One region of the Fictibacillus sp. B-59209 genome, then DNA from elsewhere that is predicted to be linked to it. Evidence: riboswitches for the same ligand, from Rfam matches in the RefSeq annotation. Region 1 holds a riboswitch; the other holds the start of a gene.
What was found. A riboswitch is a leader RNA that binds a small molecule or an ion and turns the genes downstream of it on or off. The one in region 1 is predicted to bind FMN.

Region 1 (15,950 bases):
ACGGACTTTTTCACGCGGAATATCGTATTCTTTGCAAAGTTCAGGAACACGGTCAGCCAGTTCACCGACAAACTCGATTCCAGTAAATCCAGCACCGCCGACAACGATGTTGATTAGTTCTTGTTTTTGTCCTTCGTTGTTGTAACGAGCAAAGTTATATTCGATGTGCTCACGGATTTCACGGACAGAGTTGATACTGCGAATGCTGAACGCATTTTCTTTCAAACCTTGAATGCCGAATGTTTCTGGGTCTGATCCAAGAGCAATGATAAGGTAGTCGTACGTTAGCTCGCCATTTGCAAGAATGACACGCTTCTCATCTTTCTTGATCTCAACGACTGTATCTTGTACAAAGTTGATTTTGTTCGTGTCGATAATGTCATCAATCATGATGCGTGTTTTATCATGGTGCAGCGTACCTGCCGCATTTTCATGAAGCCATGTGGTTTGGTAGTGATAGTTGTGCTTGTTCACAAGCGTAACATCCGCATTGTTTAAACCAAGCTCTTTTTCCAGGCGGACAGCTGACATCATCCCGCCATATCCTCCACCAATAATTAATATTTTTGGCTTACTCATATGATCACTTCCAGTTCAGATTTTTTATAGTTTTACCTAACCAATAAGGAAATATGATAGACAAAAAGTTTGTGACGTATTTCACGTAGTAGGATAAAAATAAAGACGAAAACTGTCACAATTCCCCCATGTTTTTTCCTTTTTTATCTTAGTCCTTTTCTTCTTATATTTCAACCGTTTTTTGAAAAAAAGGCATAATCAGTTGACACAGTCTCCTTACCTATTGTATAAATACAGCCTTACAGTACAGTCATCGACAAAGAACGTACATTGGTGGTATTATTCTTTCCTTTCCCTCTCATTCTTACTATAATGGAGGGAAGAATGAAAATATTCTCGGGGGTGGAAGTATGACAGAAGAAAATCTGTATGATGTTACAATAATTGGCGGAGGTCCAACAGGATTGTTTGCAGCATTCTATGGGGGAATGCGCCAAATGAAAGTAAAGATCATTGAAAGCATGCCACAGCTCGGGGGACAGCTCGCTGCCTTATATCCCGAAAAATACATATATGATGTAGCAGGATTTCCAAAGATTCTCGCCCAGGAGCTTGTGAATAACCTAAAAGTCCAAGCAGAGCAGTTCAACCCTGAAATTGTGCTTGAAGAATCCGTTCAAAACGTTGAGAAAAAAGAAGAACATTTTGAACTGACAACAGATAAAAATAAACACTATTCCAAAGCGGTCATCATCACAGCCGGTGTAGGAGCTTTCCAGCCAAGACGGCTGGAGCTTGACGATGCCAAAGCATTTGAAGGAAAGAACCTTCATTATTTCGTGAATGACCTTCAGGCGTTTGCAGGTAAAAAAGTTTTGATTGCAGGCGGCGGTGACTCTGCGGTCGATTGGGCACTCATGCTTGAACCTGTTGCTGATGAAGTTACACTTACCCATCGGAGGCCCAAGTTCCGCGCGCACGAACATAGTGTAGAACAGCTGCTGAGCTCAAACGTAAAAATCAAAACTCCATTTCAGATCAAAGAACTCGTGAATGACGGCGAAAAGATAACCCATGTCATTCTGGAAAACGAAGATGTGGAAGAAAAAGTTGAAGTCGATGCCGTTATCGTCAACTATGGATTCGTTTCTTCACTCGGGCCGATTAAAAATTGGGGACTTGAGATTCAACGCAACTCCATCGTCGTAAATTCAAGAATGGAGACGAACACCAAAGGAATTTATGCTGCAGGAGACATCTGTTCTTATGATGGAAAAGTAAAACTGATCGCTGCAGGTTTTGGTGAAGCACCTACCGCTATTAACAATGCGAAAACTTATATAGATCCAAAAGCAAAAACCCAGCCACAACACAGCAGCAGCTTATTTTAGGAGGAAATTCAATTTATGAATCGCCAATGGACCGAAGATGAACTTTACATTGCTGAACTGCTGCAGGATCTTCAGCGTAAGATTGGATCACTGCACATTACAGATGAATCGTTTCTTGAAAATGTTCAGGCAGCCCTCCCTGAGCTCAAGCAGCTCTTGGAAAAAGTCAAAGGCTCACTGGAATAAAGTGGTTCTTGGTTTTGCCGTGGTAAGTATGCTACAATGACATCAGCAGACAAGTTCTGCTCATAAACCCATAAATATAACCCGGTGTCGGCACACCGGGTTTTTTTCTACATAAATAAGGAGATTACAAATGAACACATTCATCATCATTGGAATTGTTTTCTTTATACTCGGTACCGGATTAATGATGGCAAGCAGCCGGAATGCCGGCAGAAAAAAGTGGATGTATATCGGGTTTTCCGTCTTATCTGACCTTATCGGGCTGTTCTTTCTTTTGTATTTGGGCAACTAAAAATCTTTTATGAAGGTGGTTAGCAGTAAGCTAAACACCTTTTTTCCTTTTTCATTTCGTTTCCGGATTATTATTTCTTTTTGAAATAGTTCTTCATTGATTGTTATGGTTTCATAATCCACCGTTGCTTCCTGACCTTTAACGTAATCTTCATATGTCTTTTGCAGATAGGCTTCCGCTTCTTCCTTCGTATTGAACTCAATCTCTACCGTAAGACCTGGCCTCCCTTTGGATTGCCTGCGTATTTCGATTACATACTTCATTTATGACACACTGCAGTAAAGCAGCACCCACAGGATACTGATCAGCAAGATTCCTAGCCATCCACCCATTGCATAACCTGCTGCCATAACGAGCAGTACCGAAAAACTCGCCAGCAGCCACGACAATATGTTTCCCATGAATCGTAAATTACGGTTCATCATCTCCACTTTTTTCTCTCCCTTTTCAGGTTGATTTTTTTCAAGTGGTATAAACATATTCTCTGCCGCCGGTAAAATTGCACACAGAAAAGCGAAAGTGCCCTGCTAAAGTCCGGTAAAGAAGACACGGCTCATGTTTTTATGAGCCAATGTCGCACTTATGCCCTGTGGGTACAAGCGCTGGAACCAATACACAGCCTCAGGCACTGTAGCTAGACAAAAAAAACCTCCTTGTCAGCCATCAGCGGCTTACGAGGAGGTTTTTTCTATATGATTAGCACTCTTCAGGAGTACCAGTATTGGTTGCAGTTTTAAATGAAGAACCGCATCCGCATGAAGCGATCGCGTTCGGATTATTGATTGTAAATCCTCCGCCCATCATGTTCTGCTTAAAATCAACAGTTGTACCATTTAAAATCTTGGCACTTTCATCATCCACAACAATTTTAAGGCCATTAATCTCCTCTTCATGATCATTGCTCTGGGTTTCTTTATCAAAGCCCATGCCGTATGAGAGGCCGCTGCATCCGCCGCCTTTTACACCGACACGAAGAAAAAGTCCTGATTCCTCTTCAGCTGCAAGCATCTCTTTAATTCTGCCTACTGCCGCATCTGTAAAGTTTACGATCATCTCTGTACACTCTCCTTCATTGAAGGTTTTATAACTATATTATACTAGTGCAAACCAAAACTCTCAAGGTTTAGGCTTGCTCCTTAAAATGAATTTTCTCTTTCAATCTTTAATATGAGGTTATGGGTTTCATCAATTTTACGGCTATAGCTCAATACTTGGGGATGATTCAGACCAAATAGATCAGCCGTTTTAATCATCTCTTGGCGGAGCACTTCTATCTGCTCATTATATTCGATTAGCCGTTCGCAATCAGCTACATTCATCACGGGCAACACTCCCTGGTTCAATACCTGGTGGTTCCATTATTCTACTTCATCTTCAATTTTTTTACAATATAAGACACTCAATATTATGTATTCTGCTATATTTTCACCCTTTTGTCTTTATTATTTCTAAAAAGTAAACAATCTTTAACGTTTGTTACACGAATGTGACATTGATGGTAATTCGTTCCTTCCTTGTCCTCCCAAATAAATGAGCGTATAATAGACTGCGTATTCTTCGGGCGTTTTTACTAGCTCTAGAAAAAAGCTTTTAATCAAAAAGTTTGATTTCGCGGGATTCTTTCCTGCACAATAGAACGTATATACATATTAATTGAAACGGGGGAAAAGGAATGGCAATCATTACACAAGAAACAAAAATTCAGGACATTGCTGAAAAAATCCGTAACGGTGAACGACTTTCAATTGAGGACGGCCTTTTTTTATATGAAACCAACGATATACTGGGTGTCGCTCAATTGGCGAATGAAGTGAATTCGAAGAAAAACGGCGATAATGTTTATTTTATTGAAAATATGTACATTAACCCAACCAATGTATGCGAAGCAACTTGCAGCTTCTGCGGTTTCAAGCGGAAACCTGGTGAAGAAGGCGCCTATACAATGAACGAAGAACAGCTGCTTGAGTATGTTGAAAAGCGATGGAATGATAATATCCGCGAATTCCATATTGTCGGCGGCCATAATAATGAAGTGCCTTTTGACTACTATCTGGACACCATTCGTGTTCTAAAAAAACATTATCCAAATGCTGCAATCAAAGCCTATACAGGAGCAGAAATTGAGTTTTTTGCACGCTTATCTGGTTTGTCCATGAAAGAAGTATTAGAGGAACTTGTTAAAGCAGGACTGGACACGATGCCAGGAGGCGGTGCAGAAATTCTAACTGAACGCTATCGTGAAAAAATGAGTCCGGATAAAGCTTCTACCGATCAATGGCTGGAAGCCCATGAGATTGCTCACGGTCTTGGACTTCGTACTCATGCAACCATGCTGTACGGTTCTATTGAATCAAAAGAAGAACGCTTGATTCATATGGACAGACTTCGAAAGCTTCAAGATCAAACAAACGGATTTATGGTGTTCATTCCGCTTGCGATGCAGCCAAGAACAGCTTCCATGGGGCTTACCCGGCGTACGTCAGCTTTTGATGACATGCGCACGATCGCTATCAGCCGCTTGATGCTCGATAATTTTGACCATGTTAAAGCGTACTGGATCAACATCGGTGTACAATTAACACAGATGGCCTTGACTTTTGGTGCTGATGACATTCACGGAACTTTGATTGAAGAAAGAATTTCTCACTCTGTTGGTGCCCTCACTTCTCAAGGCATTACGCGTAAAGAATTGGTGCATTTAATAAAAACAGCCAACAAGAAACCTGTTGAACGCGATACGTTCTATAACATCATCAAAGAATATTAAACAAAAACTGCCGGAAGCATCCGGCAGTTTTTGTTTAAAGTAAATTCACGGAAGTAATGTCTAGCTTCAGCGCCCCAGTCCATGAGGGCGCTGAAGCTTTTCTTCCTATCTTAATTTTTCTTCTGTCCAGAAGTAATCATCATCTGCGTTTAAGATGGTCAGCTTGCTGTGGCAGCATGGCATGACCAGCAGCTGCTTGATGCCTTCCTTTGCACTGTTCAGCTTTTCTTCAGAGAATGCCGTCAGCACATTGGACTTATGGCAGAACGGGCATTCATTTATATAGATATCGTCCATCATTTTATCGTAAGGCCAAGAATTCTCAAATGTCAGCATAACCACTGGCTTCTTTCTCAGAACAGCCAGATTTCCCCTCCTTGCATAGATTATTTCCTACCTATTGTATACCAGAAGACCAAGCATCTGTGTGATTTCTTTTACCCATTCTTTTCGGTTCATAACCTTATTCTATTTCCAAGGCTTTTTTCAAAAAGCTTGTTGCATTTTGAACATTTCTGCATAGAATCTTCCTTGACAAGTTGATTGGAGTGGAAGGTGCGAGACTCCTGCGGGGGTCGCGTGACAGGTAAGACCCAAAGGCGCTTGCGCCGTGGGGCTTACCGCACGCCCCGCGGAAAGCGAGCAGCCTGGAACGGAAATCAACCACTATCAAGTACAACAATGAAAACGAAACAGCAACTTCCAAAAACCCACTAAACTTTTGTAAGTCAAAATGGTTCCCAAATTCCTTTTTATGCAGTATAATAAGCAATGTATTCTACAAAAAAATAGCGATCCATCTTCGGGGCAGGGTGAAATTCCCGACCGGCGGTATTTGAAGATTCCCTCTTCATCAGCCCGTGAGCTCATGAGAAGAGCTGAAACACATCGTTTCGTTGCTTCTTGTCTGCTGATCTGGTGTAATTCCAGAGCCGACAGTAAAGTCTGGATGGGAGAAGATGACGGTGCATTGTTCAGTTCTTTTACAATAAAGAGATCTATTGTAAAACGACTGAGCCCTCGCTCAGCTGCATTCTAAGGACATACCGTTCTTAAAATGTTTATTTGATGATGCCTGACACTCTCCCTTAGCTTCTATAAAAAGCTAAGGGTTTTCTATTGTTGTCAGGGGTGCACTGCATTTGAAATCAGAGATGGCGCAACAAAAGGAGAGATTTCAACATGCAAAAGGGAAAAGTGTATAAGATGGTGGCTGTTTCCATGCTAAGCAGCATTGCGTACGTATTACAGTTATTGGATTTTCCGTTTCCAGGTCTTCCATCATTCCTGCAGATTGACTTCAGCGAAGTCCCTGCATTGCTTGCAGCGATTGTCTTTGGACCGCTCGCAGGAATTGCCGTTGAAGCAATTAAGAACTTCCTTCATTACGGAATTGTCGGCAACCTGACAGGGGTTCCAGTTGGAGAACTGGCAAACTTTATCGCTGGATCGATCTTCATTGTTCCTGTCTCCTATTTCTTCCGCAAATACCGTACTACGAAGGGCTTATCCGCAGGGTTGGTCAGTGGAACAGTCTTAATGACGTTAGCGATGGGGGTATTGAATTACGTGCTGATCCTTCCCGCTTACACATGGTTCCTGAACTCACCGCAAATGTCCGGTGATGCGATGCTGAACCTGATCTTAGTAGGGATTGCACCGTTCAATGTGATCAAAGGATTACTTATCACAATTTTATTCATTGTGTTATATACAAGGATTCAGCCTTGGCTGAACAGACAATATCAGCATTCTTAAAAAATGCAGAAAAAGCTGGCTCACTCGATGAGCCAGCTTTTCTATTGATCCAGGCAGTTTACATTAAGTTTGATCGGACAGTAAATGTTACGTTTTGGCCAGTATTTCTTTCATTTCCGCCAGTAAAATCTGTTTTTTGGCAAGTAAATTCCCGTTTTGGCCAGTTAATGCATTTATAAGTCGTTTAGAACTTCATCTTTGTTGCCAAACTAACGCTGAATATAAAAAAACACCATTTCCGCGGAGGAAATCGTGTTTTTTATTAAAACATCGGATTTTGTTCTAAAAATTTATAAACGTTCTCGACCAGCTCGTCCGGTGTTTCACCGCGTACAATTTCTCCGTTCACTAAAGCGAATAGAGAACGGGCACAGTGCCCACAATATCCGAGACAGCCGTATTCAATCACATCAAGGTCATAATCCTGTTCCAATTTCTCTAGTGCACGCTGTGAGCCGTTGGCCAGGTTGCTGACACAAAATTCGATAATCGGCTTCATCTTTTCACCTCGCCTTACTTTTCTATCCTATCTTGTACGAACAGGACAGTCAAACCCTTTACCTTGTCCCCTTCAGTTTTTCATTAAAATGGTTGAGAAATTATAGTAAAATGCTATACTTAGAAGTGTTTGAATGTGAAATCGCTTCCGTTGAAGCCTGTAGAAAACGTTGATTTACTGCTATTATTGATGAGATTAGTACACATTGTGCCATAGAAAGAAGGGAAAGACAATGAAACACCTAGTATTGCTTGGCGGAGGATATGGGGGAATGCGCCTAATGAAGCGCCTGCTCAATGCATCTGAGCTTCCATCCGACGTCCAAATTACCTTAATCGACAAGCTTCCTTATCATTGTTTAAAAACTGAATATTATGCGCTGGCTGCTGGAACGATTTCCGACCACCATATCCGGGTTCCGTTCCCTGAACATCCCCAGCTTAAGGTAAAATACGGAGAAGTGACCGGCCTTGATTTTGACGGAAAACAAATCCACCTTTTAGATGATGAAACTTTGACTTATGATGAATTAGTCATTGGCTTAGGCTGTGAAGATAAATATCATAATGTCCCTGGTGCTCCAGAATATACGCTCAGCATTCAAAGTGTGGACAAGTCCCGCGAAACCTACCAGGTATTAAATAACCTTCCGCATAATGCAGTTGTCGGTGTTGTCGGTGCAGGATTGAGCGGTGTCGAATTAGCCAGTGAACTCCGCGAGAGCCGTTCCGATTTGAACATCAAGCTTTTCGACCGCGGACCGATCATACTTAACGGGTTTAAACCGCGCCTGAGCAACTATGTACAAAACTGGTTCATTCAGCATGGTGTTGAAGTTATCAACAATTCGAATATTACGCGAGTAGAAGAAAACGTACTCTACAATCACGATACAGCCATTGAATGTGATGCCATCGTCTGGACAGCAGGCATTCAGCCAAACAAACTCGTTCGTGAACTGGATGTGGAAAAAGATGCACAAGGCCGGGTCAAACTGACTAAGTATCACCAGCTCCCAAACGACGAGAACGTATATGTGGTCGGTGACTGTGCAAGCATGCCATTCTCTCCAAGCGCTCAGCTTGCGGAAGAACAGGCAGAACAGATTTCTGATATCCTTCTTAAAAAATGGAGAAATGAACCGATGCCAGAGCTTGAAGAAATCAAGCTGAAAGGTGTTATGGGATCCCTGGGCAAGAAGAGCGGATTCGGAACGATGGGTGGAGCTTCCCTCATCGGACGTGTTCCCCGTCTTTTAAAATCCGGAATTCTTTGGCTCTATAAATATCAAAACTAACGTAAAAAAATCCATGGGATGATCTTCAATCACACCATGGATTTTCTTTTGTCTCGAAATAGCCCCTTTTATTTCTAATTATTAACTCACCAATTTAGACAACATCCCGATAGCCGTGCTGTTCCATAATTTCATAAATATCCTTCAGTCGTGGATTCCCTTCTGCTACGATTTTATTGTTGATGACAACGACCGGATAGAACAGATCTTCCTCAAGAATCTGAAGAGCAAATTTCTGGTTCTCTCCTTCTGTTGGAGAAAAGATATCCACGTATTCTATACTGAAGAGCTGATTTGGAAATTTCCGTGAGATGGCCGCTTCCAGCCATTCCGCTGTTTCTTTTGATGTAGGGAGATTCACACAGCTCGCACATTTTTGTTCCCCGCCGAATACTTTTATGATGATCTGACTCATGTCCATTTACTCACCCCAATTTGAAGTCCCCTGCTTTCTTTTATTGTAATAGATTCTGCTCCGTTAATAAAGGTGAATTCTTTTCAATGTTGTGATGCGCGCACATGGATTTTTTTATTCAAAACCCGTATAATAAAAGTAAGTTTTTAATGAAAGGAGCATTTTATTATGACTACTGAAATTTCTATGCGTGAGCAAGTTGAAGAAGTTCTAGATAAATTACGCCCATTTTTGCTTCGTGATGGCGGTGACGTTGAACTCGTTGACATCGAAGACGGTATTGTTAAAGTACGTTTGATGGGTGCTTGCGGAAGCTGCCCTTCCTCCACCATTACGTTAAAAGCCGGTATCGAGCGCGCCCTTCTTGAGGAAGTGCCTGGTGTCGTTGAATTGGAACAAGTATTTTAATTAATGCGATATGTAAAAAACCCCGCTCAATGGAGTGGGGTTTTTTATGCCGGAAGAGAAAGCTGTTCGATTCGAACTCCCTTTGAATCAGGAAGAACCATTCTGCAGACATAACCCTCAAACGCTGATGCCAGCCGTTCCCTGATGCGTTCTCCGGAACCTGCCGGCACAAAGCTGATCACTGTCGGGCCTGCCCCGCTTATGGCTGTTCCATAAGCGCCAAGGTCGTATGCTTTCTGTTTAATTGCTGCAAAATCAGGAAACCAGCACTGGCGATAAGGTTCGTGCAGCAGATCTCTTCCCATCATTTTTCCAGCCGTTTTCCAGTCGTTTGTAAGCACAGAAGCAACTAACACGTTGCTTACCGCACTCGCCTGAACTGCCTGAGCGTGAGGCAAGCTTTCGGGCAATGCTTCTCTTGCCTTGCTCGTTGAAAGCTCAAAGGACGGAATGACAAGCACCATTTCCACTGATAAATCATGGATTTGTACCGTTTCTACCGTGTTTTCTCCGTAGCTGCTGACGGCTAAGCCGCCGATCAATGAAGGGACCACATTGTCAGGATGCCCTTCCATTCTGCATGCATATAAGGATTTCTCTTTTTTAGACAAAGAGAGCGAAAGCACACGGTTTGCCCACTCTATACCAGCTACGATTGCTGCCGCACTGCTGCCCAGTCCCCTTGAAAGAGGGAGCTCGCTCTCCACTTCAATGGAGCAGCATGGCAGCTCTTTACCATGATCCTTTGCAACCAGCAAAGCTGCATCATGTATAAGATTCGTTTTTTCTCCGTTCAGTATTTGCAGTTCATTTCCAATGTAAGTGAATTTCCATTGTGAAGACGGAAACACATTCACGGTTAAGTACATTGTGATCGCCATTCCTATTGAATCAAAACCGGGTCCTAAATTTGCTGTGCTGCCCGGAACTTGGATGGAAAATGGGGAAAAGGTCATTGAAGCACACAACCCTTCATGGCCTCCCTCAGCTCTTCAATTTGATTGGAAACTTTGACCGGGTTGACAGAAACCGTCTCCATCGCTGTCTCCGGATCCTTCAGCCCGTTTCCAGTCAGCACGGCGACAACCCTTGTTCCTTTTGCGAGCTTGCCGCTTTTTACGAGTTTCCAAACGCCTGCAATGGATGAGCACGAAGCCGGTTCTGCAAAGACGCCTTCTTTTTTCGCCAGCAGATGGTATGCTTCTACAATTTCCTGATCACTGACACTGTTCACTCCGCCATTCGACTGCTGTACAGCTTCGACCGCGAAGTTCCAGCTGGCTGGATTCCCGATTCGGATTGCAGTGGCAATTGTTTCTGGATTCTTTACTACGGCATTGTTAACGATCGGGGCTGCTCCTTCCGCCTGAAAGCCTTGCATCCTCGGGAGCCCGCTTCCCTTCTTCTCGTGATATTCTTTGAATCCTTTCCAATACGCAGAAATGTTGCCTGCATTGCCTACGGGAATGGCAAGCACATCTGGTGCTGAACCCATCGCGTCCACGATTTCAAACGCGGCTGTTTTCTGTCCTTCCAGACGGAACGGATTGACAGAGTTTACGAGAGTCAGCGGCTCTTCTTCACTTAATCTGCGGACCATCTGAAGTGCTTCATCAAAATTCCCTTCGATCTCAAACACTTCCGCACCATACATTTTAGCCTGTGCCAGCTTGCCGAGCGCCACTTTTCCAGAAGGAATAACTACGATACACAGGAGCCCTGCCCTCGCCCCATAGGCAGCAGCCGCTGCACTCGTGTTACCTGTTGACGCACAGATGATGGCCTTGCTTCCTTCTTCCTTCGCTTTCGCTACGGCCATTACCATTCCCCGGTCCTTGAAGGATCCCGTCGGATTGGCTCCTTCATATTTAACGGAGAGCTCGATACCCCATTCTTTTGAAAGGTGTTCAAGAGGAATAAGCGGTGTGTTTCCTTCCAACAGAGAAAGTTCAGGTGTAGCGGCATTGACGGGTAAGAATTCCCTGTACCGATGAATTAGTCCTTTATAGCTCATTGTGCTCCTCCTTCTACTCTGTAATGGCTCTTAATTACTTTAACGACCCCTGAATCCCGTAACTGCTGATAGATCTGATCATTTTGGTGCTTTGTTGTCGTATGCGTTACGAGAACAACCTCAGCAACCCCGTCTTCACCGACTGGTTTTTGAAGCAGTTTTTCCAAGCTGACGTGATTTTCTGCAAAGACTGAAGTCAGAGATGAAAATGTTCCTGCTTCATCTTTGACATGCAACCGGTAAAAGTACTTCCCTTTAATCTCATCTGCTTGCTTTAATTGTTTTTCAAATTGAGGAGCCACTACACTTTTTCCGTTAACGCCAAGGCGCATATTGCGAACGACTGCTACAAGGTCAGACACGATGGATGTAGCGGTAGGCAGCTGGCCGGCACCCGGACCGAAGAACATGGTCTCCCCAACAGCTTCTCCATAAATGTAAACCGCGTTATATTCGTTTTGTACAGAAGCAAGCGGATGTGTATCCGGAAGCAGCGTCGGTTCCACACTCACTTCGACTTTTCCACCATCTTTTCTTGCGTTGCCGATCAATTTCATTGAATAGCCAAACTGGCGGGCATACACTAGATCATCACTTGTAATATTGGAGATCCCCTTCACTTCCACATCATCAAGATGTATGTTCATAGAAAAACCGAGGGATGCCAGAATCGCCATCTTCCTTGCAGCATCGATTCCTTCTACGTCTGAAGTCGGGTCTGCTTCCGCATAGCCTAAGTCCTGAGCCTCTTTTAATACTTCTTCAAACGTTAAATTTTGTTTGTCCATCTTCGTTAAAATGTAGTTGGTCGTTCCGTTTACGATTCCCATCATCTTCGTGATCCGGTCTGATGCAAGGCCGTCCACAAGAGTGCGGATAATCGGAATTCCTCCTGCTACACTCGCTTCATAAAATAGGTCACACCCATTTTCTTCGGCGGCCGACAGCAATTCTGCACCATACAGCGCCATAAGATCTTTATTTGCTGTAATCACATGTTTTTTATTGTTTAAGGCCTGCAAGATGTATTCTCTTGCTAGTTGGATACCTCCTATAACCTCAATGACAACATCTATTCCAGGGTGGTTCACAACCTCTTCAGCATTGCTTGTCAATAATTCTGGCTTAATCGTACAGGATCTTTCCTTGTCCAGATTTTGTACGAGTACTTTTTCTATGTAGACCGGACAGCCTACACGGTGAAGCAATTCCTCCTGGTGACCCTCCACCATCCGGACGACTCCGCTTCCTACTGTTCCTAGTCCTAATAATCCTACAGATACGCTTTCAACCATTGCCAACACTCCTGTCCTCACTAGAAATACATATGTTTTTATATTAAGGACAATTGTAGACCCTATTTGGGTTTGAAACAACCAAAAATATTGTAAAGATTTTGGCAGCGCTTACATTTTTGTGTGAAACAAAAAGCCTCTTTTGCTAGCTAGAGGCCAAATAGCAGGTTATTATCCGCGTTTGAAACCACCCTCTGAATGTATGATCTGGCCTGTAATCCATTCGCTTTGATCGCTGGCAAGAAAATGAACTAACCTTGCTGCATCATCGGGCATACCAACTCTTCCTGATGGGAAACGGGTAGCCAGGTGCTTATGCGTCTCTTCATTCATCCAGCCTGTGTCTGACGGTCCAGGATTAATTGCGTTTACTGTAATGCCTTGTCCCCCCACTTCCTCACTGAATGTAACTGTAAGCGCATCAATGGCCCCTTTTGTAGCAGCATAGGCAAGTTCTCCCGCCATCGGCCCTTTAGACTGTCCTGACGTCATATTAATGATCCTTCCGCCAGAAACTCCATTCCAGCGGCGGGCGAATTCCACACAAAGCATTGACGTTGCGCGAACATTGATTTCATAGTGTTTGTCCAAATGTTCTGCCGTGAACGTCGCAATCGTGTCATTTACTGAATAACAGGCGTTGTTAACAAGAATAGAAGGTGCCCCAACCGTACGTTCCGCTTCATCAAACAGCCTTGCATAGGAATCGGCCTCCGCAAGATTCAATTCCATCATTCCATGAGTCAAACCGAACTGTTTCAGCTCATGTAAGAGGATTTCAGGATCGCTTTCTTTTTTCCCCCAAGGCATTCCCTTATCATAATTCGACCAATATGTAAAAAAGACAGAAGCCCCTCCCCGGGCAAGTGTCCGGCAAAACGCCGCACCCATCCCTTCCAGCCGGCTTACTCCCGTGACAATAGCAGCTTTTCCTAACAATTCCTTGTTCATTTCTTAATCCCTCATTTATTCATGATTACCTGTATTTACAGCTGCAGGAGGCTTTAAACCCTGCAATACATGAGCAATATTACTCACAGCAAGTCTTGCCATCTTAAGGCGTGTTTCTGTACTTGCACTCCCAATGTGTGGAAGTGCCGTCAAATTAGGATGTCTTAAAAGCGGATGGTCTGGATTGATCGGCTCTTCCCGGAACACATCCAGACCTGCACCATTGATCCAGCCCTCTGATAACGCACGGTCCAGCGCCTCCTCAACCACTACTCCGCCTCGCGATACATTTATAAACAGCGCCGTATCTTTCATCATCTTAAAAGCCTTTTCATTAAATAGATCTTTTGTTTCTGGCGTAAGCGGTGTTAAACAGACAATATAATCCGATTCTTTCAGCAAGTCCTCGAATATCCGGTAAGAGAGCCCCAGCCTTTCTTCAGTTTCAATCTTTCGACGGCGGTTATGATAAAGAACCTTCATATCAAAGCCTGATGCCCGTCTAGCTACCGCTTCACCAATACGCCCCATGCCAACGATTCCTAATGTTTTATAGTGAATATCAGTACCTGCAAGAAGAAGCGGGCTCCAGCTGTTCCATTTTCCATCCTTAATATATTCTGCTGCTTCTGTAATTCTCCTCCCGGCTGCCATCAGCAATGCAAATGCCAGATCTGCTGTTGTGTCTGTAAGCACATCAGGTATGTTGCAGACGGTCACTCCGTATTTTGAAGAAGCTTCCACATTAATATTATCGATTCCCACAGCAAGATTAGCTACAGCCTTTAGGTGCGGCGCCTGGCGCAAGAGCTCCTCATCAATTCGGTCTGAGAGCATCGTCAGCAGTCCTGCTGCCTTATTTGCCTTTTCGAGCAGTATACTGCGCGGAACCGGTTTTTCTTCTTCCATCCACATTTCCACCTCAGCGATTTCCTGCAGTTCGGCAAGTGTTTCTTGTGGTAATTTTCGCGTTATGTACACATAGGGCTTCATATCAGCACTCCAAGCTTTTTCCCTTATTTTCTCATGTTTGTCCTATCAGTTCAATTTAGGAAAGCTTAAGCGCCCTGTTAAGGTCCGACAAGCGCTGGACCTAGACAAAAGAAAAAGCGCTTCACAAAGAGCGCTTTTACGTGCTGGGGAGAAGCCAGTCAACGATTGGAATCTGAAGCCGGTCGGCAGGCAAGCCGATCGATGGAAAAAACGAGCGCAGGAAATTTTCGTTCTGCTCTTCCATCAGCAGATATTCTGTAAATTTGTGCTGAGATAATTCTTTGCCGATCTCCCGTTCATTTTGATAGTGCTTTTCAAGCAGATCAAAATACCATACCGGATATAAAAGACGTCCGTATAACAATCTCCAGCCTTCTCTTTTTAGAGGGATTACCCGCTCGTAATCATCGAGAAACGATGTGATGCTTTCAGGAGTAAAGTTTTTTTGGTATACACAGGAACGGATCCACTCTGCAATATCACGCACAGGATGGTCGAGTACCCAGCCTGTAGGAAGCTTTATATAATCGTCATCAAACTGAAGCCATGAATTCTCCTGAAATCGCTCGTGGCATATGGAGGGGCCGGCCTCTTCTCTTATGGAATCTTCCATATTGTAATCGATGATGTACTGGATCGCATTTTCTGAAAGTCCTTCATAATAAGGAAATGTCGTTAGAAACAATTGGTCAAATTCTGTTTTTACCGGCTTTGCAAAAACTTCCCGGTACCACTCTTTGGCCTGGTCCACACGGTTCATCCACAGGACGGCCCAGCTTCCATACAATAAGCTATCCGACGTAGCCGGCGGAGGAAGCTCTCGGCCGTTTTTATGGAAGGCGGCAAGTTCTTCGCCCAGCGGCCTTTTTTCCGATGCAGTGCGGTTTGACTTTTCAATTTTGAATAATAGGATAGGTTCACCCTCAATATTGGCATTAGGGAGGTTCGACAATGTAGGAAAAAGTCCTGCGATGCCCTTCTCCCCCTTGTACCTTAAATAATCGCTGAAATAAACTATCTCTTCAATGCGGTCAATCGTAATCTTTTTCTGCGGAACGACTAAGTACTGTTCTCCCCCAGAAACAAAATAGCGATATCCACTGATGCTTCTTTTTCCATCACAATATAATTGATAATGATGATAAATGTCCCTCTCGAACATAGC
Region 2 (15,950 bases), on a different contig from region 1:
CCAGAAGATTTGCCGATCTCTTGCCAGTCTGTTTCTTATTCACTCTGTACGCGTCTCGAGTTGGAGGATGGGACGGATGTATGGGATACGGAAACTGTTACGCTTAAGGGCACGGATGCTTTCCTGCAGATTTTCTATGGACTTGGCGCTCTCGGATTCCGTGAAAGCGCAGAATCGGGAGAGTTCAACGGCTCACTTCAGACGTTTGTTTTTTTCCCGGCTGTACTGAGGAAAGAGGAAATAAAAGAAGTGCATATCCAGGCGGGGAGTGAAAATGGCGGAATCGGAATTTTACTGGAAACCTATTGCCGTGAAGGCGTGATAAATAGGAAAGAACACTTTTTTTTGAATGAAAAACTAAGAAACCGACAAGACGTTGAAGACGAGCTTAAAGCTAAACTGGCGGCTTATATGGCTAAGGCTTGAAACATCTCTTAATATACGGAGCACAAAGAAGGAGGATTTATAAAGATATGTTTTTTCACCCGATGGATTTTTTGATCATCATTGCATTTGCTGTCTCGTTGTGGGCGCAGTTTAAAGTTAAAGGGAATTTTAAGAAATGGTCACAAGTAGAGGCTCATTCCGGGAAAACTGGGGCTGAAATCGCAAGGTCGATCCTGGATGACAACGGGTTGCACAATATCCCGGTTGAAGCGGTCCGCGGGACGCTAACCGACCATTATGACCCTGTTTCGAAAGTGGTGCGCCTCTCAGAACCGGTATATTACGGGGATTCCATCGCATCTGTTTCTGTTGCTGCTCATGAGGTCGGCCACGCCGTTCAGCATAAGCAATCCTATGGTGCATTAGCGCTGCGTCATCGTATGTTTCCATTAGTGAACCTGACCTCGGGAGTGGCGCCATTTTTATTGCTTGGAGGATTTCTGCTTAACCAGTTCTCATTGATCGGTATCGGAATTGTGCTTTTCTCATTCGCTGTCTTCTTTCAGCTCGTTACGCTTCCCGTGGAGTATAATGCCAGCTCACGGGCAAAACGCTATCTTGTGACTGAAGGATTTATCCGCAATGAGGAAGAGCGGGGAGTGAACAAGGTACTGAACGCTGCGGCTCTTACGTATGTGGCCGCTGCATTGATCTCTCTCCTGGAACTTTTGAAATTCATCATGATTTTTTTTCAGGGTGAACGGGAGGAATAACATCAATATTGTAAAAAAGATGTTTCTCTTGATGAGAAACATCTTCTTTGATTTCTACTATACTTAACGGTAAAACATGAATTAATAGACTCCGCCGTAGCCAATTCCTCCTGCACCAAAACCGCCTCCGCCAAATCCGCCTCCGAAGCCCCCAAAGCCTCCGAAGCCGATACACGCGCATCCAACGATGATCAAAAGAATGAACAATACGACAATTAAAGCAAAAGAAGCTCCGCCGCCGCCAAAAAAACTCATAGTTTACACCTCCTCAACTTAGAATATGATGGCTTGACTTAATTGGTTTAGGCAAGCTGTGAAATGTGCCGGTGTCTTTGGAATGATAGTTAACGTATAGGTGAAACAACCATTTTGGTAACCAACCTTGTCTCAGAGAATAAACTGGCTATATACCACACAAGGAGGATCTATACTTGTACGAACACATGAGTAATATTAAGCCAGGCTATCACATGCCGAAAGACAATAAAGCGTACCAGGTAAGCCCAAGCCACAAAGAGCACTGGATGCATCTCTGCAAGCAGTATGCAGGAGCCAACTGTGAGATTGAGATGGCAGACGGTAAGATTTATCATGGAAAGATTCATAGCCATGATAATGACAACATTTATCTCATCATGCCTATGCAGCACAGAGACGAAGCATCTGAACGCTTCTTCCCTGGTTTTGGCTTCGGAGGCTTCCCTGGTTTTGGTTTCGGAGGTTTTGGTTTCAACCCGTTTTTCGTAGGACCTTTTTTCCCGGGCTTCGGTTTGTTCGGTTTTCCTTTCTTCGGATTTAGAGGTTTTAGACGTTTCTGGTGGTAATTAATGTGTCAGTTTGTTCGTAAGTATAAAAGAGAACCACAGACAGCATGTCTGTGGTTCTTTTTTTGTTATTTAGACATGAACGCTTCAATGTCTTCTACTGTACGAATAATGTCCTTTGAAAGATTCTCATATCCGTCTTCGGTTACGAGAATGTCGTCCTCAATCCTGATGCCGATTCCTTCATCTTCAATATACAAACCAGGTTCAATCGTAAGGACCATTCCTGGCTCAAGAACACGGTCTTTGTATGAACCGACATCATGAGTGTCGAGTCCGAGGAAATGGCTGACGCCGTGGTAATAATAATTAGACAGCTCGGCTTTTTCTTTAAATAAGCCGATTCTTATGCATTCTTCTGCGAGAACGGCTTTCGTGTGTTCATTTAATTCTGCGAACTTTAGGCCTGGTTTAATAAGGGCTGTTGTTTCTTTCAATGCTTTAAGAACAATGTTATAGATTTCCTTCTGACGGGAAGTGAATTTTCCATCAGCAGGGAACGTGAAGCTGATATCAGCATTGTAATAGTCTTTTTGAGCACCAAGATCCAGTAATATGAGATCACCATCATTGATCTTAGAATCATTGTCTTCATAATGCAGAACAGTAGCGTTTTTTCCGCTTGCCAAGATGGTATGGAAGGCAAAATCCTTAACGCCTGATGATTTGAGGATAAAGTCAAAGTGCGCTTCGAGCTGGTTTTCCAACATACCGGCTTTTGCATGTTTTAGTACGTTATAGATGCCTTCTTTCGTAATGTTGATGGCTTCCTTAATCTTTTGAACTTCCTCTTCGGTTTTGAACACTCTTAATTCTGTAATGAGAGGATACGCATTTTGAATCGCAAGATGAGGATAATGCTCCTGTAAATGCTTTGCGAAGGAGAAAGCCTTGGTTTGTGCTTCAGACCATTCTCTGCGCTCCAAATCTAAGTATACATTCTTTACGGATTCTGCAAAAAATGTTCTTGCCATGGACGTTTCAAAGCTTTCCAGATATGAAATGCTTTTTATCCCGGAAAGATTCTGAGCTTCTTCTTTTGTCAGTGACGCGCCAATCCATTTTTCCATCACAGGATCTGCTTTCTCGATGAAAAGCGTCTCTTCCACGGAAGTCTCCGTCTTTTTCATGACGAGGATGATGTTTTGACGGTTAATCCCCGTTAAATAATAAAAGTTGCGGTTCGGAGTAAAGGGATATCGTTCATCGGCAGATTTATAAGGGGCCTGGCCGGCAAAAATAATAGCTGTTGATTCAGCAGGGAGCTGATCTGTTAGTTTTTTTCTGTTTTCAATAAAAAATGATGCTTCCATGGGATCCTCCTCAGTAGTTTTAAAATTAAACTGACTATGTGGTTTATTTTCATTGTATTTTTAATGGAATTTTTCGTCAATCAAATACGAGTGTAAATTTTAAATATTTAGTGATCCAAATCAAGAACGGAAACGTTAGCTAGATGAAAACAAAGTATTTAGGATGAAAGGATGAAAACGATGGCACGAATATTTGTTAGAACTTTGGGTATTATTTTTATCGTAATAGGAATTGTTGGTTTCATTTTACCGATGGAGGGACTCTTTCATCTGACGCCGGTCCACAATATTGTTCATTTAGCTTCAGGAATTGTGGCAATCATTATGAGCGGTACAGAAGCGAAGGCTAAATTGTATGCGAAAGTGTTCGGATTTGTGTATCTGCTTGTTGCAATCTTAGGTTTATTCACACATAAATTTGCGGGAATCCATTATCTTGCGGCAGACAACGTGCTGCATTTCATCATTGCTTTTGCCTCAATCTTTACGGGATTTGCTTCACCAACATCCAAATCAGCAAACAAGACAGTTTCAAATTAAAGCTCATGGAAAAAAGGGGTATGTCAGCTGACATATCCTTTTTTTTACGAGGAAAAAGGGAGCGGCGTGCCGAAATGAATAGGGAGGCAAAGGGGGAAGTATATGTCATTTTCGAGTGGGATTGACCATCAGCTGTACACGATGTGCATGATACAAAACGGCGATCAATGTTTGTTGATCAATCGGCCAGACAAGAAAGGTTTTCCGGGTTATATTGCCCCTGGGGGAAAAGTGGATTTTCCGGAAAGTCTGGTTGACGGTGCGATACGTGAAGTGAAGGAGGAAACGGGTCTTACCGTACGAAATCTTACGTTTAAAGGGTTGGATGAATATGTGAATCCCTCTGAGAACTTAAGGTACATGGTATTTAATTATTTGGCGACAGAATTTGAAGGGGAACTTCTGAACAATCCTCCTGAGGGGGAGGCGATATGGATTTCACTGGATGAGCTGGAGCATTTGCCGATGCAGCCATGGTTCAGAAGGCGGCTGCCCTACTTTTTCAAGCCAGGAACCTTTGAAATTCAAAGCTGCTGGGATGGTTCAACTGATAAAGAAAGAAAAGTGACCGTAAAGAGTACATAAGGAGTATAGAGATGAATACAGGACTAAAACAGCAATTACGAGAATCCTATGATAAAGAATCGAAGAGCAGAAACGGACAGGAGACGCAAACATGGAAGGTTGAAGAGAGACGAATATTTGCTGACCTGCTCTTGCGTGATAACAAAAAAAGCCTTTTGGACCTTGGTGCCGGGCCGGGGCGTGACAGTCTATTTTTTCATCAAGAAGGATTGTCCACCCTGTCTCTTGATTTATCACCTGAGATGGTTGGATTATGCCGGGAAAAAGGACTTGCTGCAGAAGTAATGAGTTTTGACAGTTTAGTATTTGCAGATGAGTCGTTTGATGCTGCATGGGCATTGAATTCTCTTTTGCACGTACCAAAAAGCGAGATTATAAATGTACTCGAAGGAATAAAGCGAGTGTTAAGGGCAGGCGGACTCTTCTTTATGGGAGTGTATGGCGGCGTTGATTCTGAAGGGGTATGGGAAGGCGATTCCTATGATCCGAAGCGATTTTTTTCCTTCTTTACGAATGAAGACATTCAAGAGACGGTGTCTTCTGTTTTTCACATTGAAAGGTTCCATGTGGTTCCCCTTGAAGTGATTGGCGGTTCTTTTAGCTTTCAGTCATTGATTTTACGAAAATAAATAAACAAAAGACAGCGGCCATTTACGGCAACTGTCTTTTGTTTATACGGCGCTTTTAGCATACGTTTCAAGTTTGCGATAGCTTGCTTCTTCTAGTGTAAATTCTTCTTCTTGTTCAAAGACAAATTCTTCTGGAGAGTTGAAGTCAAATTCAACCGTTCCAGAAAAGACATAGGTTGCGTTTCCTTTAAGCAGTACAGAATAGCCGCTGCTTTCTTTCAGTTCATTCACTTTGCAGCGCACCATACCGCCGTTGTTTAACACTGTAATATCTTTTTCGGGATGATTGATGCCTAGCCGGCACGTAATCAGGCTTGCTGCGGACATCGCTGTTCCGCATGAGTTAGTGATTCCCACACCGCGTTCATACGTTTGGACAAAGATTTTTGAATCACCCAAATCTTTGACGAAACTGACATTCACGCCCTTGGGAAACACACTTTTTAATTCATTCGCTTTTTTCCCGATCTCAGCTACTTGATCTTGATCAATATCATCGACAAGTGTAATGATATGCGGATTCGGCATACTTACTGCAGTGAAGGCTATTTCTGGAGACAATTCAGGAATCACCGTATTTTCAAGTGTTTCTTGGTCATGGATTAAGGGCAAGGTGTGAACATCAAACGAGACAGGTCCGATCAGAACTTCAAAGGTTTGAATATCGCCGTAAATATTTTCAGTTCTTTGTACATCGAGGTTTGCTTTTAGCGTTTCGACGATGGCATGATCTCTTCCTAATAACTCAGTAATGTATCTTCCTGCACAGCGGAGCCCGTTGCCGCACATTTCCGGCTCGGTGCCATCTGAATTGAAAATCCGGTATTTAGCATCCGCTTTCTCGCTTTTTTGGATAAACAAAATGCCGTCCGCCCCAATAGAGCCTTTGCGGTCACAGAGGACTTTCGTCAAAACGGTACGCTTTTCATCATCGAGTCCGTAATCATTGCTGTATTCATCAATTAAAATAAAGTCATTGCAGGAGCCATGTGTTTTTAAAACGTCAATTTTCAATGGTCTTCGTCCTTTCGTTCCGCCGAATTTCTTATTAGTATCATAACAAGAAACATAAAAAAATGTTAACATCAAATAATAGAAATTACAGAGCATTAAGCTTCATGATCAAGATTAGGCGTGGTATATATAATAGTGTAAGCTAAATAAGGGAGGGAATAAAATGAAAGAGATTCAAACTTTAGAAGAATTTAATGAAGTCATTTCAGCGGATAAAGAAACCATTATGATTTTTACAGCGGGCTGGTGTCCGGACTGCCGCAGACTGGAAGTATTCATTGGAGATATTATCGAAGAACACAACGACAAAGCCTGGTATGAGATCGACCGGGATAAGTTTCCGGAACTTGCTGAAAAGTACGAAGTCATGGGAATCCCAAGCTTGCTTTTGTTTAAAAATGGGGAGAAACTCGCCCATCTTCACAGTGCCAATGCAAAAACACCAGAAAACGTTCGTGCTTATCTGGAGAGCCTTCCAGTATAAAGGAATAATAAAAGCCGCCTCATAAATTGTGAGGCGGCTTTTCTCTGTACATCCGTGACATCACATTGCATACCAACTACATCAAATTACGGTACCATTAATATTACGAATAGGCATGAGAGGATGAAACACGCCTAAGCCGCCACGCTTCCTGTCACGATTAATCTTGTGATAAATTAGGAAACATAACTAAGTACTTTAACACGAAGGGATTGTGGAGAATGAACGAAACGATAAAAAATATTCTTTCTCACCGGTCGATCCGCCGGTTTAAAGATGAACCGATTCCGCAAGAAACCATTGAAACGCTTGTCCAATGTGCTCAGTCTGCTTCCACTTCCAGCTATCAGCAAGTATATTCCATCATAGGAGTGGAGGAACAGAGTTTAAAGGATAAGCTTGCTGAATTGGCAGGCAATCAAAGCTATGTGGCCCAGAACGGCTACTTCTTCGTCTTTTGCCTTGATTATCACCGCCATAAGCTTATGGCTGAAATGACAGGCGGAAATGTTGATGCGACCGTACAATCCAAGGAAGGATTCATGGTAGGGATGATCGATGTTGCTCTTGCCTCACAGAACCTTGCTATAGCTGCAGAATCGCTCGGCTTAGGCATCGTCTATATCGGGGGTATTAGAAACAATCTTCCGGAAGTCTCCGAGCTGCTTCGCTGCCCTGACCATGTAGTGCCGCTGTTCGGCATGGCTGTCGGCTTTCCTGATGCCTCCCCTGGTTTAAAACCGCGCTTGCCTCAAGAAGCCGTCTTCCACAAAAATCAGTACAAGGATGATGAAAAAGCGCTACCGGTCTTAAAGGAATTCGAGATGAAAACGGCAGAGTACTATAAAGAGCGCACAGGCGGAGCCCGGGATGAAGGGTGGGCCACTCAAATGGCGAGAGTAATGGCGCAGCCAAAGCGGACCTATATGAAAGAATTTATTGAGTCGAAAGGGCTTGATAAACAATAGCAAGAAAAAGTTCTGAGATATGATGTTTGAAATGAAAATAAAACAACGTTATACTGGAATCATGCTTTACAATTAAATATGTTTCCTTCGGGGTCGGGTGAAATTCCCAACCGGCGGTGATGAGGATTTGTCCTCTTAGTCCGTGACCCGGCTGTGCAGTGTGCATAGACGGTGGATCTGGTGAAACTCCAGAGCCGACAGTATAGTCTGGATGGGAGAAGGAATGAAGAACGCTTATTTGGCATTGTTTAAAAATACAATCCTTGAAAGCTTATTTCGTCATAACTGTTTATTGATGCTACGAGTTTATTCAGAACAATAAATAGGAACCCCTGGGAGAATTGTGTCTTCCGGGGGTTTTTTGTTTCTGATGCTTAATCATCAAGTTCAGCCCATTCCTTAAATTAAGATATTTCAATAATAAACGACAGGGGGTGAATGAATGTTTACAGGAATCATAGAAGAATTAGGAACCATTGAAGGTATAAAAAAAGGCAATGAAACAATTGTACTCACCATTTCAGCTGCAAAAGTTCTCGTTGATGTACAGCTCGGGGACAGCATTTCTGTAAACGGAGTTTGTCTCACGGTCACAACCTTTTCTGAAAAGAGCTTCACTGTTGATGTGATGCCGGAAACGTACAGAAGTACAGGGCTAAAAGGATTGTCATTCCATTCCAAAGTCAACTTGGAGCGGGCCATGGCGTCCGGCGGAAGGTTTGGAGGACACTTTGTCAGCGGACATATCGACGGAACGGGAGAGATTGTCCAGAAGCGGCCAGAAAAAAATGCCATCTATTATGACATTAAAGTACCGCAGCACCTTGCGAAATACCTTTTGCTGAAAGGTTCAGTTGCTGTAGATGGAACGAGCCTGACGATCTTTGGACTGACAGATGATACGTTTACGATCTCCTTGATCCCCCATACGGTCTCACATACCGTACTGGGTGCAAAAGCAAAGGGAGATTCGGTAAACATCGAGTGCGACATGCTTGGAAAATATGTTGAAAAATTTATGTCCGGTAAGACTCAGCCGGAGAACAAGAAAACAGCCATCACGATGGACTATTTAACGGAGCACGGATTCTAGAGGCAAAGGAGGGTTTTACATGTTTCACAGTATAGAAGAGGCCGTACAGGATTTAGTTATGGGAAAACCAGTAATTGTGGTAGATGATGAGGATAGAGAGAATGAAGGTGACTTTGTTGCCATTGCAGAAAAAGTCACACCCGAAACCGTAAACTTTATGGCCAAGCATGGAAGAGGGCTGATCTGTGCGCCTATCGATGAGCAGCTTGCTGCTAAGCTTGAGCTCTCTCCAATGGTCAGCCATAACACAGACCCTCATGGAACAGCCTTTACGATCAGTATTGATCATAAAAGTACCACAACCGGCATTTCTGCACTTGAGCGGGCAGTTACCATTCAAAAGATGGTGGAGGAAGAGTCGAAGGGAGCTGATTTTAAACGCCCGGGACATATCTTTCCCCTGATCGCAAAAAAAGGCGGCGTCCTTCAGCGTGCGGGCCATACGGAAGCTGCTGTAGACCTGGCGATTCTGGCTGGTTGCAAACCGGCGGGGATGATCTGCGAGATCATGAATGAGGATGGAAGCATGGCAAGGGTGCCTGAACTGCAGGAAATCGCCCGAGAACATGACTTGAAGTTCATCACCATCAAGGATTTAATCCAATATAGAAACCAGAAGGAAAAGCTGGTGGCTAAAGAAGTTGAGATTAAGCTTCCGACGGAATACGGAGAGTTTACGGCAATCGGTTTTACCAACCTAATCGATGATAAAGAACATGTGGCCCTCGTTAAGGGTACCATTGACCCAGATCAGCCAGTGCTTGTGAGGGTTCACTCGGAATGTTTAACAGGGGATGTATTTGGTTCCCGCCGCTGTGACTGCGGACCTCAGCTTCACGCAGCGCTCCGCCAGATCCAGGAAGCTGATTCTGGTGTGCTTTTGTACATGAGGCAGGAGGGCAGAGGGATTGGACTTCTTAATAAAATGAAGGCCTACAAGCTCCAGGAAGAGGGCTACGATACGGTAGAAGCCAATGAAAAGCTTGGATTCGCACCAGATCTCAGAAATTATGGTATCGGAGCACAAATCTTGAAAGAGCTCGGTATAAAGAAGATGCGCCTGCTGACGAATAATCCGCGAAAGATTACAGGATTAAAAGGCTATGACCTTGAAGTGGTGGAGCGCATAGCGATTCAAACGCCGTCAAATAAGGATAACGAAAATTATTTAAAAACAAAACAAACAAAACTAGGGCACTTGCTGCAGTTTTAATCAGAGGAGGAATTTTAATAATGGCAACGATTTATGAAGGGAATTTAGTTGGATCAGGATTAAAGGTTGGAATTGTAGTAGGCCGGTTTAATGAATTTATTACTGGAAAACTGTTAAGCGGGGCGCAGGATGCTTTAAAACGCCACGGTGTAGAAGAAGAGAACGTCGACATCGCTTGGGTGCCTGGAGCTTTTGAAATTCCATTGATCGCAAAGAAAATGGCAGACGCGGGCAAATATGATGCCGTTATCACCCTTGGAACAGTCATCCGCGGCTCTACACCTCATTTTGACTATGTCTGCAACGAAGCGGCAAAAGGCGTTTCCGCTGCTTCTCTTCAGTCTGGTGTACCTGTCATTTTTGGAGTCCTGACAACAGATTCCATTGAGCAGGCGATAGAGCGTGCTGGTACAAAAGCCGGAAACAAAGGATGGGAAGCAGCTGCTGCAGCCATCGAAATGGCTAATTTGAACCGACAATTTAATTTTTAATGATTAACCAGGAAAAAAATCCGCAGACCGCGGATTTTTTTCTTTTTTGGGAAGATGGGAGTAGAGAAAATACAGTGTTTTTCATATTGACATTATAGTTAGAATAGTGTTAATATTAGCAAAGTCAAAAACAATACCAAATTTTTGAAGGGATGGTTGGTCATGAAAAAGTCAGTGAAAATCGATGATGTTCGTCATATCGCTGTTTCTCAATTTCATAGGGCGGCCGGCCACCCAGAGATGAAAGAACACTAGTCATTCTTTTTCGTTTATTCACAGGCACCGGTCACATTTTTTCCTTTGTGAGGTGTCTTCTGTTTTTCTAAGCATATCGCCACAGGGGCGGTATGCTTTTTTCTTTTGTCTAGCTCCAGCACCCAGGGCTGAAAACTTATTTCTTGTTTTCAGCATAATGATGAAATCCATAACATAATTTCATTCCTAGTCCTCGGAGGACGAAAATTACAGCTTTTTTCAAATTGGTTTCACAAATTTTTTCACATAAAGGAGCTCTGCACTATGTATGTATTTTCTATGGTCAGGTTGAATTCTGAAGCCCATCTCGAATCGGGGTAGCACGTTTGTTTGCAGTAACATGAAGGGGAAAGGGGAGAATTTATGTTTTCGGTACTGAGCAAATTAGGCTGGTTTTTTAAACAGCATTGGAAACGATATACGATTGCTGTTCTGTTATTAATTGTTGTCGGCATCTTGGAAGTCATTCCGCCGAAGATCGTCGGCAACGCGATTGATGCGATCAATCTCGGCAAGCTGACAAAAGAGTCGCTTGTACAAACGATCTTATTTTATTTAGGTTTGTTAACAGTAACCTATATTTTAACGTATTTCATGATGTATCAGTTGTTTGGAGGGGCGTTTGTTGTTGAGCGGATTCTTCGTTCGAAATTCATGCGACACCTGCTGAAAATGACACCTGCATTTTACGAAAAGAACAGGACAGGAGATTTGATGGCAAGAGCTACCAATGACTTGAAGGCGATCTCCGTTACTGCCGGTTTCGGGATATTAACACTTGTTGATTCCAGTGTATTTATGCTGGTTATCCTTTTTACGATGGGGATTTTCATCAGCTGGAATTTGACGCTGGCTGCTGTATTGCCGCTTCCTTTGATGGCCATTGCCATGAACAGGTATGGAAAGAAAGTTCATGAGCGGTTCATGAAAGCACAGGATGCCTTCGGGGACATGAATGACCAGGTGCTTGAAAGCATTTCAGGAGTAAGGGTTATTCGCGCCTACGTGAAAGAGCGGGAAGACATCGAGCGGTTCAATGACCTTACCGACGATGTGTACGGTAAAAATATCGCCGTTGCTAAAATCGATGCGCTGTTTGAACCGACTATTAAAGTACTCGTCGGCATCAGCTACTTGATCGGTCTTGGGTACGGGGCGTATCTGGTGTTTCATAACAGTATCACATTAGGGCAGTTGGTTTCTTTTAACGTTTACCTTGGTATGCTCATTTGGCCCATGTTCGCTGTTGGAGAATTGATCAACATCATGCAGCGGGGAAATGCTTCACTCGACAGGGTGAACGAGACTCTCGCTTATGAACCGGACGTTAAAAATGAAGATGACCTCATCCCTCTCAAAGAACCTGGAGAGATTGCATTTCATGATGTGACCTTCCGCTATCCTTCTTCTGAGGTAGATAATCTTGTGTCCGTGAATGCAAGGGTGAAAAAAGGACAGACGCTTGGGATTGTAGGCCGCACAGGAAGCGGAAAAACGACGTTCCTGAAACAGCTGCTCAGAGAGTATCCTTTAGGTGAAGGAGAAATCCAAATTTCCGGCATTGATCTTCATCACTTGGCCATTGAAGATATCCAGGGATGGATCGGCTATGTACCTCAGGATGCCACTCTATTTTCTAAAACAATAAGAGAGAACATCTTATTTGGCAAAAGCAGCGGAACAGAAGAAGAGCTTCAGCACGTCCTTCGGATGGCCTCCTTTGACCGTGACGTGAAATATTTGCCGGAAGGGTTGAATACGCTTGTCGGAGAAAAAGGAGTAGCGTTATCGGGCGGACAGAAACAGCGTGTTTCTATCGCCAGGGCGTTATTTATTGATCCGGAAATCCTCATGCTTGATGATGCGCTATCGGCTGTTGATGCTAAGACGGAAGCAGCAATCATCGCAAACATCAGAAAAGAACGGGCAGGAAAGACCACTTTTATTACGACCCACAGGTTATCAGCAGTAGAACATGCTGATTGGATTATCGTAATGGATGAAGGAAGGATTATCGAAGAAGGTACACACGCACAGCTCATCTCCTCAGGAGGCTGGTATGGTGAGCAGTACGAACGGCAAAAAGTCGAAGAAACCTTCGATGAAAAGGCGGTGTAAGATTTGAACGTAGGGAAGAGATTATTTCGTTACGCACTGATTTATAAAAAAAGTTTTATTATAGGTCTGCTATTGCTGGCTTTGGCCGTATCAGCAGAGTTAACCGGTCCGTTCATCGCCAAGCGCATGATTGATGTTCACATTCTAGGCATTGAAAAGCCTTGGTTTGAAACGACTGCTCAAGATAAAGACACGGTTTCTTATAAGGGGAGCCGATATCAGCGCGAAGATCGTTTTCAGTCCGGTGAACCAAAAGGAAAACAGGCCAGGATTACACAGATTGGGAGAAAGTATTACTTCATTAATCAGCCCGCAAAATTAGAAGGGGAAAAGAGTTACAAAAACAAGGAAATCATGGTCACTTCTAAAGGTGTAACCACTAAATATCCGGCAGTACAGCTGAAGAACAATGAGCTTTTTAAATTTTATAAGCCCGAGATCAGAGGGCTGTTTAAGCTGACGGGCATTTATTTTGTTCTTTTGTTGTTTGCTGGATTGTTTCAGTACGGACAGAGGTATATGCTGCAGAGCTCCTCCAATCTGGTCATCAAGAAGCTGCGGCAGGATGTATTTTCACAGATCCAGAGAGTGCCGATTACGTATTTTGATAATCAGCCGGCAGGAAAAATAGTATCACGGGTGACGAATGATACAGAAGCAATTAAAGAGCTGTTCGTTAATGTACTTTCTAATTTCTTCACAGGCATTATTTATATGGCGGGAATCTTCACAGCGCTGTTCATTCTGGATATGCGTCTCGCCCTGATCACGATGATTCTCGTGCCGATTCTGGTTATTTGGATTAAACTCTATCGAAAACTGGCTTCTAAGTATAACCATATTATCCGTTCAACACTGAGCGACATCAATGGAATGGTCAACGAATCCATCCAAGGCATGCCAATTATACGGGCGTTTAAACGGCAGAAGGAAACGACAGAAGAGTTTGAAGAGATGAATGAGAAATATTTTTCTTTTCAAAATAGGTTATTGAGTTTAAATGGCCTTACTTCTCACAACCTTGTGAGTGTACTTAGGAATTTAGCGTTTGTTGCCTTGATCTGGTACTTCGGAGGGGCCTCACTTAAGACGGACACCCTGATTTCCGTTGGTGTCCTCTATGCTTTTGTTGATTACTTGAACCGGCTGTTCCAGCCCATCACCGGGATGGTTAACCAGCTCGCCCAGCTTGAGCAGGCGCTCGTATCAGCAGAGCGTGTATTTGTCCTGCTGGATGAGCCGGGTATGGATGTGAGGGTACAGGAAGTTGAGCGTTATAAAGGAAATGTAACATTCAATGGAGTTACATTTGCTTATAAAGAAGGTGAGAATGTCTTGAATGATATTACCTTTGAAGCAAGGCAGGGCGAAACGGTAGCTCTTGTCGGCCATACGGGGTCAGGAAAAAGCTCTATTATGAACCTTCTTTTCCGGTTTTATGATATTAAGCAGGGGAGAATCCTTATTGATGGCAAGGATATTATGAAAATGCCAAAGCAGGTGCTCAGGGAGCATATGGGGATTGTTCTGCAGGATCCATTTCTATTTACGGGAACCATCGCTTCGAACATCAGCCTGGATGACCCCGCGATTTCAAGAGAGATGGTAGAAAAGGCCATTAATGATGTAGGAGCGATGCCGTTTGTACAAAACCTTCCAAAAGGATTGGATGAACCCGTCATCGAAAAAGGAAGCACTCTTTCTTCCGGTCAAAGGCAGCTTCTTTCTTTTGCAAGGGCCCTGGCGTTCAATCCAGCAATCTTAATTTTGGATGAGGCAACGGCTAGTATCGATACTGAAACAGAGGCCATCATTCAAGAGGCGCTTGATGTGCTGAAGAGGGGACGAACGACCTTTATCATTGCCCACAGGCTGTCCACCATTAAAAATGCGGACCAGATTCTTGTCCTGGATCGCGGAAGAATTGTTGAAAAGGGCGATCATACTTCATTGATGGAAGCCCGAGGCCGCTATTTTCAAATGTATCAAATTCAACAAGGACAGAAAGCGAGTAAAGCAGTATAACATTAAAAAGGGAGCCAGCCGGCTCCCTTTTTTATTTGGAAAATCTATTGAACTTCCTCTTGTTCCCTTTCAGCACAGTCGGTATCGAGCTTTCCGTCTGCACTATTTTCATGTCCAGAGCCATCGCTTCCCTCGGATGCGGCAGCGGTCCCTGTTACATTTAATATAGCAGCCATTCCTGTAATAACGATTTTCTTTTTCCAATCAGGATGCATGAATACCCTCCTACTTAATGTTAAGAAAAATCAGCTTGTGGAGAATTACCCTTATTAAAACATATTAAACCCTATCCATAACTAACCGATAATAACTAGGTAGATAAATGTAATTCAATGTATGTAAAAACGGGATAATGTATACCCAAAATGCAGATTGGGAGAAGACAAAATGAAAGCTAAAATGATTCGGTATTTTAAAAAGGAAGAAATGAAATCAAGCCTTCAGGAACAAGTGCTGCATGAATTGAACCATGTTGTGATGGAACGAAGCCCTGGATCCAGTCTGGAAAAGCAGTTAGCCATGATTTCAATGACCCCGGAAGATCTGGCGGTTCTCCGAGCAATGCAGCCTTTTGTTTCACAGCATATTGATCAAGTTGTCACTGGGTTCTACAGCACAATTGCCCACGTACCTCAGCTTTCTGAGATAATAGAGAAAAACAGTTCTATTGAACGGCTGAGACTGACACTTGAGCGCCATATTCGTGAGATGTTTAACGGTGAGATTAACCATGCCTTTATTGAACAAAGGAAAATGATCGCGCACATTCATTTTAAAATTGGATTAGAGCCGAAATGGTATATTTCCGCCTTTCAGGATCTTCAGTTATCTCTTTTATCCATCATGGACGAACATCTGGAGGGGAAAGAGGATTTTTATCTTGCGGCAACAGCCATTACCAAAATGCTGAACCTTGAACAGCAGCTGGTTCTTGAGGCGTTTTCTCTTGAAGAAGAGAAAGCCAGGATGAAAATTGAAGAGCAGAAAGCATTGGTAAAACAAACGGTCAACTCTTCTTCTGACGAACTGGCTGCCATTGCCCAGGAGGCGAGTGCAGCGATCGAACAGCTTGCCGCACAATCTGGAGATGTTGTAGAACATGCACAGAGCAGTGTAGAGTATGCCTCTCTCGTATCTGAAAAATCAAAAGAAGGCAAAGAAAAGATCGAGCTGCACTTATCATCGGTACAGCAGATCAAGCAGAAAATGAATCAAATATCAAAAGAGATTCTTTTATT

Region 2: another riboswitch for FMN. It lies ahead of ribE (riboflavin synthase); the one in region 1 lies ahead of P4361_RS02930 (ECF transporter S component).

Annotation. Positions count from the first base shown of each region.
Region 1 is NZ_JARMMC010000005.1:110,528-126,477, reverse strand. Features, by position in the region: gene P4361_RS02980 (NAD(P)/FAD-dependent oxidoreductase) at 1-579, opposite strand, end outside; gene P4361_RS02975 (NAD(P)/FAD-dependent oxidoreductase) at 930-1,910, shown strand; gene P4361_RS02970 (hypothetical protein) at 1,926-2,096, shown strand; gene P4361_RS02965 (hypothetical protein) at 2,227-2,388, shown strand; gene P4361_RS02960 (hypothetical protein) at 2,385-2,651, opposite strand; gene P4361_RS02955 (hypothetical protein) at 2,652-2,867, opposite strand; gene P4361_RS02950 (HesB/IscA family protein) at 3,085-3,441, opposite strand; gene P4361_RS02945 (aspartyl-phosphate phosphatase Spo0E family protein) at 3,525-3,707, opposite strand; gene mqnE (aminofutalosine synthase MqnE) at 4,061-5,155, shown strand; gene P4361_RS02935 (hypothetical protein) at 5,261-5,491, opposite strand; FMN riboswitch at 5,950-6,120, shown strand; gene P4361_RS02930 (ECF transporter S component) at 6,338-6,913, shown strand; gene P4361_RS02925 (YuzB family protein) at 7,176-7,412, opposite strand; gene P4361_RS02920 (NAD(P)/FAD-dependent oxidoreductase) at 7,645-8,709, shown strand; gene P4361_RS02915 (YuzD family protein) at 8,804-9,130, opposite strand; gene P4361_RS02910 (NifU family protein) at 9,293-9,532, shown strand; gene thrB (homoserine kinase) at 9,577-10,488, opposite strand; gene thrC (threonine synthase) at 10,485-11,546, opposite strand; gene P4361_RS02895 (homoserine dehydrogenase) at 11,543-12,841, opposite strand; gene P4361_RS02890 (SDR family oxidoreductase) at 13,013-13,792, opposite strand; gene P4361_RS02885 (D-glycerate dehydrogenase) at 13,808-14,785, opposite strand; gene yutH (spore coat putative kinase YutH) at 14,922-15,947, opposite strand.
Region 2 is NZ_JARMMC010000010.1:50,930-66,879, forward strand. Features, by position in the region: gene P4361_RS07725 (sporulation protein) at 1-426, shown strand, start outside; gene P4361_RS07730 (zinc metallopeptidase) at 474-1,160, shown strand; gene P4361_RS07735 (YjcZ family sporulation protein) at 1,242-1,415, opposite strand; gene P4361_RS07740 (hypothetical protein) at 1,592-1,984, shown strand; gene P4361_RS07745 (aminopeptidase P family protein) at 2,053-3,297, opposite strand; gene P4361_RS07750 (DUF4383 domain-containing protein) at 3,478-3,837, shown strand; gene P4361_RS07755 (8-oxo-dGTP diphosphatase) at 3,940-4,422, shown strand; gene P4361_RS07760 (class I SAM-dependent methyltransferase) at 4,434-5,051, shown strand; gene dapF (diaminopimelate epimerase) at 5,094-6,065, opposite strand; gene P4361_RS07770 (thioredoxin family protein) at 6,229-6,549, shown strand; gene nfsA (oxygen-insensitive NADPH nitroreductase) at 6,771-7,517, shown strand; FMN riboswitch at 7,597-7,744, shown strand; gene ribE (riboflavin synthase) at 7,960-8,610, shown strand; gene P4361_RS07785 (bifunctional 3,4-dihydroxy-2-butanone-4-phosphate synthase/GTP cyclohydrolase II) at 8,630-9,823, shown strand; gene ribH (6,7-dimethyl-8-ribityllumazine synthase) at 9,844-10,314, shown strand; gene P4361_RS07795 (ABC transporter ATP-binding protein) at 10,933-12,687, shown strand; gene P4361_RS07800 (ABC transporter ATP-binding protein) at 12,691-14,712, shown strand; gene P4361_RS07805 (hypothetical protein) at 14,757-14,927, opposite strand; gene P4361_RS07810 (globin-coupled sensor protein) at 15,100-15,950, shown strand, end outside.